2 regions of the Paenibacillus sp. B2(2019) genome follow, and region 1 is predicted to be linked to the other one. Evidence: riboswitches for the same ligand, from Rfam matches in the RefSeq annotation. Region 1 holds a riboswitch; the other holds the start of a gene.
The links. A riboswitch is a leader RNA that binds a small molecule or an ion and turns the genes downstream of it on or off. The one in region 1 is predicted to bind glycine.

Region 1 (5,808 bases):
AGAAAACAAACCTAGTTAGCAAGAAATAACCTCATAAAGTGGAATGTAAAAAGGACAGCGATCAGCTGTCCTTTTACATTATTAATAGCTATTCCCGGCTCATCGGCTTACTCTTGTTTATATTTTTCTTTCAGGATGCTGGAGCCGATTCCCCCGACAACCATTAAAATCAAAGAACCGAAGTTCCAAAAGAATGACCCGCCATTCAAGGTAATCCCTAGCGCCGTTACTTTGTTCAGAAAGAGAACACAGAGTTTAATCACTAACAGCACAATGCCTGCTATTACGAAGACATCAAATACAAACTTTAATTTCGGGTGAGCCAATTTCTTTCCTTCTTCTATCACCTTTTTGGTCAACTCCTCGTCACTTCTTAGTAACTCATCGATAGTTACCCCAAAAAGATCGCTTATTTTAATAATGATTTCAATGCTTGGGTAGTTTTGACCATTCTCCCATTTCGAAACCGACTGTCGGCTTACAAACAGCTTCTCGGCCAGTTCTTCTTGTGACCAACTTTTTTTATTTCTTTCCGCTTTTAACTTCTCCCCAAAGATCATAGCAGCAAACAACTACCTTTCTGCAATTCATAAGCCTATATTGGATTAATCGTATGCAGAAGTAAAGAACGCTTTAGTTGCAGCCCCGCAACCCCAAGTTGCAGTTAACACTAGGCTTACCGCTAGTTGATGTTGACCTCACTCAAGCTTGATTACTTCTCCCCTTTTTACTTCTAATCGAATACAAGATAAATAATAAAATAAACCATAACGGAGTACACAATAAAGCCGGGCGTGTTTCTCCAGCGAACAGCATGATGATCAGTATTCCAGCGAACAAGGTTAAGACAATATAATTAATAGCCGGTGTGAACGGTGCTTTGAATTTGGATTTCGCCTGTAAGTCTGGCCGGGTTTTCTTATACTTAATATGGCAGATAAGAACAATGCCCCACACCCATATAAAACAAATGGCGCTAATCGTTGTCACGATTCCAAAAGCCTGCTCCGGAATAAGTTTACTCAAAAGAGCACCCACAGATATAACAATTGTAGAAATGAATAACGAGTTACCTGGTACATGGTTTTTATTCAGTTTGCCCAAATGAGGTGATGCCTGGTTATTTCTACTCAAATTATAGAGAATTCGGCTGGTCGAGAACATCCCACTATTACAAGCGGAAGCGGCTGAAGTTAATACGACAAAATTAATAATCCCTGCGGCAATTGGAATCCCTACTAAAGTAAAGGTTTTTACAAAAGGACTCTCTGCCGGGCTGAGCTCCGTCCAAGGGTTAATGCATAGCAGGACGAAAAGCGCACCGACATAGAAAAATAGAATCCGTAAAGGAATTTTATTAATCGCCGATGGGATATTTTTCTCCGGATCCGCTGTTTCCGCTGCCGACACCCCGACCAATTCCACACCCACGTAAGCAAATACAACCATTTGAAAAGAAAATAAGAAGCCTGATATGCCGTTCGGAAAAAATCCCCCATGCTCCCATAGGTTTCGTACCGTCACCGATCCTGCATCCGTCTTAAACCCAATGATCAGCAAAATGACTCCAAGACCAATCAAGGCAAGAATCGTAATTACCTTAATTAAAGCAAACCAAAATTCGAGTTCCCCAAAGCTCTTTACAGTTAATAAATTAAGTCCTAATAACACGACTAGACAGGCGATGGCAGGGACCCACTGCGGGATATCAAACCAATATTGTACATATACGCCAACAGCGATGACATCAGCCATAGCCGTCATGATCCAGCAAAACCAATAGGTCCAACCGGTAATGAACGCGACTCGTGATCCAAGGTAGTCTTCAGCAATATCCGTAAACGATTGATAGCCCGCTTTAGATAATAGGAGCTCTCCCAGTGCTCTCATCACAAAAAACACAGCAATACCCACGATTAGATACGTGATCATGATGGATGGGCCTGCCTTCTCTATCGCCTTGCCTGATCCCAAGAATAATCCTGTACCGATGGTGCCGCCAATAGCAATAAGTTGAACATGCCGATTGGCTAGCTCTCTCTTTAATTCTGGTTGTGCCATACCTAGTTCCCCCTTGTGAGTACAATAAATTGGAATAAAAAAAGAGAGATTGGATGTCATCCAATCTCCCAGATCGTAAGAATATCAAATAATATTTGCCTACTGATGTCGATCAGCATGACAAATATATATTCAGTACTCTTCTGTCCTTTTGCCTGAGATTGTGAACCCTTCGGCGCCGCGGAATTTCCGCGGTCTCTCCAGAAGCTGCTCCAGCTAAAGTGTAATCCTTAGCCATCATAGCTCGTGAATTATGAAGTTGATAAAGCGGTAACGCAGTAAAGCTGTTCTGATATTCTAACATATTACTTGTGATGTGAGTGTTAATCAGTGATAAAAGTCTCAAGAATTTAAAGCAAGCCTCATGAACATACTACTTTTTGAAAAACAAAAAGCTAAAGGAGTATGCTAATGAAAGCCGCTGTAGTAAAACAATTTAAAGAAAAGTTAGAACTACAAGACGTACCTAAACCAAAACCCGGACACAAAGAAATCCTTGTCCATATTCAGGCGTGCGGAGTGTGTCATACTGATTTGCATGCTGCTCATGGGGATTGGCCCGTCAAACCGAAACTCCCTCTTATTCCCGGGCATGAAGGCGTTGGGATTATTGAAGAAATAGGTGAAGGAGTTACACACTTAAAAGTAGGTGACCGAGTAGGAATTCCATGGCTGTACTCAGCCTGCGGTCATTGTGAGTATTGTCTTACAGGAAGAGAGACTCTTTGTCTCGATCAGCAAAATTCTGGATATTCCGTAGATGGCGGATATGCAGAATATTGTGTGGCAGCTGCCGATTATGTAGTGAAGGTTCCTGATAATTTAAGCTTCATCGAAGCGGCACCTTTATTTTGCGCTGGCGTTACGACCTATAAAGCTTTGAAAGTATCGGGTGTAAAACCAGGTGAGTGGGTAGCCATTTTCGGCATCGGAGGATTGGGTCATCTTGGCGTACAATATGCAAAAGTGATGGGAATGAACGTAGTGGCCATCGACACGTCGGATGAAAAGATGGAGCTTGCCAAACAGCTTGGTGCAGACAAAACCGTAAACGCATTAAAAGAAGATGCCGCAGACTGGATTCAAAAAGAAATCGGTGGAGTGCATGGTGTCGTTTGTACGGCGGTTGCGAAAAAAGCATTCGACCAAGCCTACCGGGCCATTCGCCGCGGCGGTACCTGCGTCATGGTTGGGCTGCCTCCTGAATCCATGGATGTTCCGATCTTTGATACAGTATTAAACGGAACAAAGGTAGTCGGTTCAATTGTCGGCACTCGCAAAGATTTGCAAGAAACTTTACAATTCGCTGCAGAAGGAAAAATAAAAACCATTATTGAGACACGTAAACTAGAAGATATTAATGAGATCTACGATCTTATGTTAGAAGGCAAAATCAATGGTCGAATCGTCCTTGATATGACGAAATGACCCGAGAGAAAACACGCTCGACAAGTGCTGCTTTTCGGGTTTCTTTATGACTAAAAACTTGCTCTGTTAATAATACCGCTCTCCGCGATGTATCACATCCCTACCTAAACCTATGCTCGGAATGAAAAGATAAATTTTACACAGTCGTACCATACGTATTAGACTGTAATTTTAAAGCATACCATCACTCTAAGAAGGAGAGAAATATGTACAAGATCAATAGATTTTCTCAGCTTTGCAAAATAGCTTAAAGCTATCGCAAACTGCAAAAGAGCGATGCGATTCTAACGGCTCGCTCTTTGCCTCCCCCTTGACCTACCCTGAAATCAAAAAAGAGGCTCTCCGCTGTAACAGCGAGAAAGCCTCTTTTGTCATTTTACTTTAAACTCAGCGTAATGGATCAATACACCTGACCTAGCAACTGGTATGCTTCTTCCTTGGTTTTAACCACCAAGAGCTTTTCCCTGAAATCATCATCCATCAGCTTGCGAGACAACATTTGCAGCACTTTAAGATGGGCGTTTCCCTTACTGCTGCGCGGCACCGCAATCATAAAGATCAGTTTAGCTTCGCTTCCGTCTAGGCTCTTCCAATCTACTCCATTCTGCTTGATGCCAAATACAATGCTTGGCTTTAGTACGGCGTCCGATTTGCCGTGGGGAATGGCTATATTCAGACCGATGCCTGTCGAGCTTTCTTCTTCCCGGGCCAATATAGCCTCTTTGAAATCACCGGCAGAGCTTACCGCTCCGGCTCTATCCAGCGCTCCAATCATTTCGTTAATAATAGCGTCCTTAGTATCTCCATTCAGATCCAGGTTAATCAAATCCGGCGTAAGAATATCGGTTAATTTCTCAATGTGAATGGCTGGCGCTTCCGTCGCGGTCCGGTCATTTGCCTGTTCCGATGCCGACACGTCTGTGGTAGTTGTCTCAGCTACTACGACAGAATATTCAAGATCCGCTTCTCCCAGGACAGCCTGGGTTGCAGCTGTAACATCCTTTTTCAGCAGCCTGATCATGACAGCCGTTACCGCCGAACCGACAATGACGGCGACAAAAAACATCAGCACATTGTCAACGGCGCCAAGCACGGCTACAATCGGTCCGCCATGGGCTACTCTGTCTCCAACATGGCCAAGCATCGCTATCACCGAACCGACCATCGAACCGACCATGATACTTGGAATGACACGCAGAGGATCTTGTGCCGCAAACGGGATTGCACCTTCGGTGATACCAAACAGTCCCATTGTAAATGATGCTTTGCCGGCCTCTCGTTCCGCCGGTTCAAATTTACGTTTGCTAATCATCGTTGCAAGTCCCATTCCAATTGGAGGGATACAAATAGCGGCGGCGATTGGGCCCATAATTTCATAGTTTCCTTCTCCGATCATGGCCGAACCGAATAGGAATGCAACCTTGTTCACTGGACCGCCCATATCGAAAGAAATCATCGCACCCAGGATCAGGGCTAGCAGAATCGAACTTGTACCCTGCATACCTGCGAGCCACCCCGTCAAGGATTCAAACAGCTGCGCGATTGGAGAACCAATCAAGAATACAAAAATCAAACCTACAATCAGGGAGGTCAATATTGGAATAATGATGATTGGCATGATAGGTTTTAGCGCCTTAGGAACCTTCATTTTCTTGATTCCAAGCGCTACATAACCCGCTAGGAAACCGGCGATAATTCCGCCGATGAATCCGGCTCCCGCTTCACTCCCGTAAAAACTTCCGTTTGCGGCGATGAATCCGCCGACCATACCCGGAACAAGACCTGGCCTGTCCGCAATACTCATCGCGATAAAACCGGCTAATATGGGCACCATGAAGGTAAACGCGGCTGATCCGATATCCAATATCGTCTTCCAGAATGAATCATCCGGTACGACCAGACCTCCCGGGGTTTTCACGCCACCTAGGGTCAGCGCTATTGCGACCAGTAAGCCGCCGACAACGATAAACGGCACCATATAGGACACCCCGTTCATCAAATGGCGGTAAATCGGATTTTGCTTCGATTTTTTCTCCTGCTTGATATCTTCAGCCGACCGCAATTGTGCTCGGTAGACCTTCACATCATCGCTCATCACCCGTCTGATCAGCTCTTCCGGATGACGGATGCCTTCCTGTACGCCAACTACAAGCAGCTTTTTGCCGACAAACCGATCCTTTACCACCGTTTTGTCCGCCGCGATAATTATGCCGTCCGCTTCACGGATATCCTGCTCGGTTAACTGATTCTCCACTCCAATAGAACCCTGAGTTTCAACCTTCATCTTGATGCCTAGTTTAGCTGCCGCCTTTTGAAGAT
Region 2 (5,808 bases), 490 kb from region 1:
TCCACCCGATCACGAATTTCACTAATCAAGTCATCGATTTGTCCCTCTGTAGGACGAACCTCAATGATCGGATCCAAAAGACCTGTAGGCCGGATAATCTGCTGCACCATGGTGTCGCAGTGCTCCATTTCATAGGGTCCAGGTGTCGCTGAAACATACACGATCTGCTTCACCTTTTCTTCGAATTCCTCGAACTGGAGTGGACGGTTATCCAGCGCAGACGGCAAACGGAAACCATGCTCTACCAGTACCGTCTTACGCGCCCGGTCACCGTTATACATCGCCCGAATCTGCGGAAGCGTTACATGGGACTCGTCAATAACGATCAGCATATCATCCGGAAAATAATCCATTAATGTATACGGTGTTGCCCCTGGTTCACGGAAGGTGAGCGGTCCGGAATAGTTCTCAATCCCAGAACAGAAGCCCACTTCTTTCATCATCTCAATATCATAACGTGTCCGTTGTTCCAAACGCTGAGCTTCAAGAAGCTTTCCTGCGTCACGAAGAACCGTTAAGCGGTCTTCCAGCTCTTTTTCAATGTTGACCAGTGCCACCCGCATCGTTTCTTCCTTGGTAACAAAGTGAGACGCCGGAAAAATAGCGACATGATCGCGCTCCCCGATCAGTTCACCCGTCAGTACATCAATCTCAGTGATTCGTTCAATTTCGTCACCGAACAATTCGACCCGAATGGCATGTTCACCCTGAGATGCCGGGAAAATCTCAACCACATCACCACGTACACGGAAGGTTCCGCGTACAAAATTGATATCATTACGCTGGTACTGGATATCCACTAGCCTGCTCAAAATCTCATTTCGAGGCTTCTCCATCCCTACCCGCAATGACAAAAGCAAGCTTCCGTATTCCATCGGCGAACCGAGGCCGTAAATACAAGACACACTCGCCACAATAATAACGTCACGCCGTTCGAACAAGGAGCTCGTTGCGGAGTGGCGCAATTTATCAATCTCTTCATTAATACTGGAGTCTTTCTCGATATAAGTATCGGAGGAGGGAATATACGCCTCTGGTTGGTAATAGTCGTAGTAGCTGACGAAATAGTCTACCGAATTATGCGGAAAAAACTCCTTAAACTCACTCGCCAGTTGGGCAGCCAAAGTCTTGTTGTGCGCAATAACTAACGTCGGGCGGTTTAATTTGGAAATAACTTGTGCAACGGTAAACGTCTTCCCCGTACCCGTCGCGCCCAGCAGCGTCTGGTGCTTCTTGCCCTGCCGGATGCCTTGTAGTAATTCCTCTATGGCATGAGGCTGATCGCCCTGGGGTGTATACTCGGACTCCAATTCAAAAGTCTTTGTACTGACGACAATATCACTCATTTGCCCGTCTCCCCTCTATCGTCTAAACTAGATTAATATATTATAATTGTTGTCTGAATGTTCTCTCTCCATACGATGGCAAGCTAAAACGCCCTTGACGTCTCTAAAAGACGTTAAGCGTTTGTGCGAGAATTATAAGGATTAAAGTATAACGTGAAACTTATACTTTCTTATAATTAAAAAATATGGAAGATAAGAATATGTGTTCCCGTTCATTATACAGTGTTGACTAGATCGTTGCAAACCATAATACATAGAAATGTTAGGAGCTTGAAGCATGGATATTACCTCAATAATCGGCCTATTGGCTGGACTGGCTGCGTTAATCGGCGGCTATCTCTGGGAAGGCGGAAGCCTCTCAGGACTGCTGCAGCTTAATGCAGCTTTGATTGTGTTCGGGGGTACGTTTGCCGCCGTTATGATCAGTTTCCCGGCATCTAAGCTGCGCTCCATTCCAACAGCATTACGCATGGCTTTCGGTAGCAACCCTGATCGTGATGTAGAAAAAGCAGAAGAACTCATTGCAATGGCAACCGTGGCCCGTCGCGGCGGCGTTCTAATGTTAGAAAAACAAGCTGAAGAACATCCGGACCCTTTTACACGTGAAGGTCTACTTCTTATTGTGGACGGTACTGATCCTGAGCAGGTAAGACAGATTCTTGAATTAGAAATGGATGCTAAAGAATTGAAGCATGAGAACTATGCTAAGATTTTTGAAGCTGCAGGTGGATATGCACCAACGATGGGAATTATCGGGACGGTGATGGGCCTCATCCGTGTACTTGGCAACCTTACAGATCCGTCAAATCTGGGCACATCTATCGCAGTTGCATTTACCGCAACACTGTACGGTGTTGCCATCGCTAATTTAATATTTTTACCCATCGCTTCCAAAATCAAATCCCGCAGTCAAAGCCAGCTACATAGTATGGAAATGCTACTCGTCGGCATTCTTTCTTTGCAGAACGGGGATCACCCCTTGCTGGTGCGTAAAAAACTGAACTCATTCATCTCAGACACGGACACGAATGACCGTGCGGAAACTAGAGGCCTTCTATGAGACAAAGAGACCGGCGCAAGCGGCGTGTAGAGACTCGGGAAAGCCGCGACCGTTGGATGATTACTTATGCTGATCTAATTACACTTTTACTTATTTTTTTCGTTATATTGTATGCGATGAGCAGCCTGGATACTGACAAATATAACATCGTGACAGGCTCATTATCCGAGACCTTCAAGTCTGGCAGCACTGTCCTTGAGGGTGGGAACGGCATTTTAGATGCTGGGAAATCAACTGAGAACAAACCGGAAAGTACAGACGGGAATGGGAATGCAGCTGCAACTGCGAGACCGAATGCTGGATCTGCTGAACAAACGGAGAACGAAATACCTTCGGCACGTGAACTTGCTTTTCGAGAACAAGAGGCTAAACTTGCTGAATTAATGGGTGTGATCACGAACTATGTAGAGGAAAATAATCTTGGAGAACAAATTTTTGTTGCCGACAAACCGCAGGGGATAGAAATCACACTCAGTGACCGGTTTCTCTTCGATATAGGTAAGGCAGACCTGAAGTCTCCAGCCCTCCCTGCTCTTCAGCAGTTATCTGGCTTATTCAGCGATATCGGCGCAAAGATCAGCATTGAAGGACATACCGACAATACGCCAGTATCTTCAGCTTCTCACTATAACGACAACTGGGAGCTGTCTGGTGCTCGTGCGCTGTCAGTGCTTCGCTTTTTCTTAGATCGGGAGGGATTGAATCCCGACAATTTTCAATACGCAGGTTATGCTGATACCCAGCCCACCGCGGATAATACATCGGCAGCAGGTCAGCAAAAGAACCGCCGTGTAGAGATCATTGTGCTTCGTCAACTTCAAGAGGGTGCATAAAAAATGTTTTACTCAGAGCTAGTTACAATAGCTAGGCCTGTGCAGGAGCGAATCTGCTTATCAACATACCAAAATGGGCTCGCCACTATTTATTACGGAAATACTCCCTGATTATCTGCCTATTCCCTTGTCCAGGCACAGAATTAGGGAATTCCTCCCTGATTAATACCCTATTTAGTCAGAAATAGCGCTTTTCACTGAAATTTTAGGGAGGAATTCCCTAAAACCCTTAGTGTCACGCTATACTCGTCTAAAATAAGGGAGGTTTTCCCTAATTCCACAATCAGTAGATTCGCTTTTAAATAAAATCCCATAATTCCAAACAGTCCCAGGATTTAACTCAAAAATTCACCACCACTATCTATATAAAAACACCAAACAGCAAGTCCCCAAAAACGGAAACTTGCTGCTATAAATATCACATTCGGTGAAATTAATATTCAGAAAAAAATTAGAATTACTCCCCTACCAATGCACGATATCCAGCTGCATCTAGCAGTCCTTTTACAGCATCAGCATACTCTCCGTCCACTTCAATTTCAAAAATCCAACCTTCACCATACGGCTTATCATTAATTAGCTCTGGACTAGCTTCTAAACCATCATTAATCTTGGTAACCTTCCCAGAGACGGGTGAATAGAGTTCCGATACGGTCTTAACGGATTCGATACTACCTACGCTGTCGCCAGCTGAAATGGCCGAACCCACTTCTGGAAATTCCACAAATACGATATCGCCTAACAAATGCTGAGCATGATCCGTAATCCCAACACGTACTACGCGTCCTTCCACTTGCTGTGCCCACTCATGCTCTTCGCTGTAAAGAAGGTTATCTAAAACTTCACTCATTTCAAGCCGCCTCATTTCCAAATTGGAATTCTAAATTTAGTTATAGCCTAAGTGATCCCGGAGCATAATGTCAATATTACTAACAGTAAAATAAATTTGTCGTTTTTTTGACTTTTTCTTGTTGACAGCGCCCTCCTATACCCGTTTAATGGAGACATAAGAAACAAATACAGTTGCGGATGATGGCATAGGGAGAGACTGTCTCACTTGAAGACGGCGCCGAAGGAGTAAGCCCTAACAGGGGTGAATCTCTCAGGCAAAAGGACCTTTGTCGGACGTACCTCTGGAGAGCATCAGACGCGAGGCTGGGTGCGTCAGGTCACCAACGGGGAAACTTGCATGTTAGTTACGCAGGGTAACTCTCAGGTACAAAGGACAGAGCAGAAAGCGATTAGTGCATTTATGCATGATTGCTTCTGCCTGTCCTTTTTTTCGTATGTAATCAGACTAGGGGAGTGACGACATGGATGCTTTGAAAAGAACACCTTTTTATGATCTCTATTCCGCTTATTCGGAGTCCAGGTGCATTGATTTTGGCGGCTGGGAGCTGCCAGTACAGTTTACAGGTATCGTGAAGGAGCATGAGGCTGTTCGCCAGCAGGCTGGACTGTTCGATGTATCGCATATGGGTGAATTCATGGTGATCGGAAGCGGCGCTGAAGCCTTTTTACAAAAAATGACGACCAACGATGTCAGCCGCCTTACCGATGGTGCGGCGCAATATACGCTGCTCTGTTATCCAAACGGCGGTGTGGTCGACGATTTACTCGTGTATCGACTAAGTGAAGGCCGTTATATGCTTGTCGTAAATGCCTCCAACATCGATAAGGACTTCCAGTGGCTGCAAGAGCATCTGACCTCTGAATTCGGTGAAGTCACACTCACTAATGTCTCTGACGAGACGCTTTTGCTCGCCTTGCAAGGTCCGCTGGCAGAGACCATACTCGCAGAAGTTACTGATGCACCGATCTCAACGCTCAAGCCTTTCCACTTCATCGAACGCTCAACCGTCTGCGGTGTAGAAGTACTGATCTCCCGTACGGGTTATACCGGTGAAGATGGCTTCGAAATTTACGCTCCGCTGGATGGGGCAGCAACGTTATGGAACGGCCTTCTCGCAGCAGGCTCTCCTCACGGATTAACACCTGCTGGACTGGGCGCACGGGATACGCTTCGTTTCGAGGCAAAATTGCCACTGTACGGTCAGGAGCTGTCGGCTGACATCACGCCTCTTGAAGCTGGAGTACAGTTCTTCGTGAAGCTGGACAAAGCGGACTTCATCGGTCGCGATGCGCTAGTGCAGCAAAAAGAAGCCGGTCTTCCCCGCCGCCTTGTCGGTCTAGAAATGATTGATCGAGGCATTCCGCGCTCCCATTACCCGGTCTATGCGGACGGCATCAAAATCGGAGAGGTCACAACCGGAACCCAATCTCCAACGCTGAAACGCAACCTGGGATTAGCTTTGCTGGATACAGCTTACAGTGAAATAGGCACAGAGGTTTTCGTAGAGATACGTGGCAAGCAGCTTAAGGCTGTCGTGATTAAGGCCCCTTTTTACAAGTATAAACGCCTTTAGCGTCCATATTAGGACGGTGAACTTTTAAGCGAGAAATAGAAGGATAAAGTATAACGTGAAAATTGTACTTTCTTATATTTTAAAAAAGCCAAGGAGTGAAACCTTAATGAAGCACCGTTATCTGCCCATGACAGCACAGGACC

Region 2: linked by a shared signal. The riboswitch ahead of gcvT (glycine cleavage system aminomethyltransferase GcvT) and the one ahead of PAENI_RS13145 (amino acid permease) in region 1 are both predicted to bind glycine.

What each region holds. Positions count from the first base shown of each region.
Region 1 covers NZ_VTZR01000013.1:538,617-544,424, forward strand. The annotation lists gene PAENI_RS13135 (DHA2 family efflux MFS transporter permease subunit) at 1-29, shown strand, start outside; gene PAENI_RS13140 (helix-turn-helix domain-containing protein) at 108-560, opposite strand; gene PAENI_RS13145 (amino acid permease) at 703-2,061, opposite strand; glycine riboswitch at 2,195-2,275, opposite strand; gene adhP (alcohol dehydrogenase AdhP) at 2,473-3,489, shown strand; gene PAENI_RS13155 (PTS fructose transporter subunit IIABC) at 3,890-5,808, opposite strand, start outside.
Region 2 covers NZ_VTZR01000013.1:45,215-51,022, forward strand. The annotation lists gene uvrB (excinuclease ABC subunit UvrB) at 1-1,346, opposite strand, end outside; gene PAENI_RS11065 (flagellar motor protein) at 1,624-2,406, shown strand; gene PAENI_RS11070 (flagellar motor protein MotB) at 2,403-3,239, shown strand; gene gcvH (glycine cleavage system protein GcvH) at 3,697-4,089, opposite strand; glycine riboswitch at 4,269-4,367, shown strand; gene gcvT (glycine cleavage system aminomethyltransferase GcvT) at 4,553-5,665, shown strand; gene gcvPA (aminomethyl-transferring glycine dehydrogenase subunit GcvPA) at 5,772-5,808, shown strand, end outside.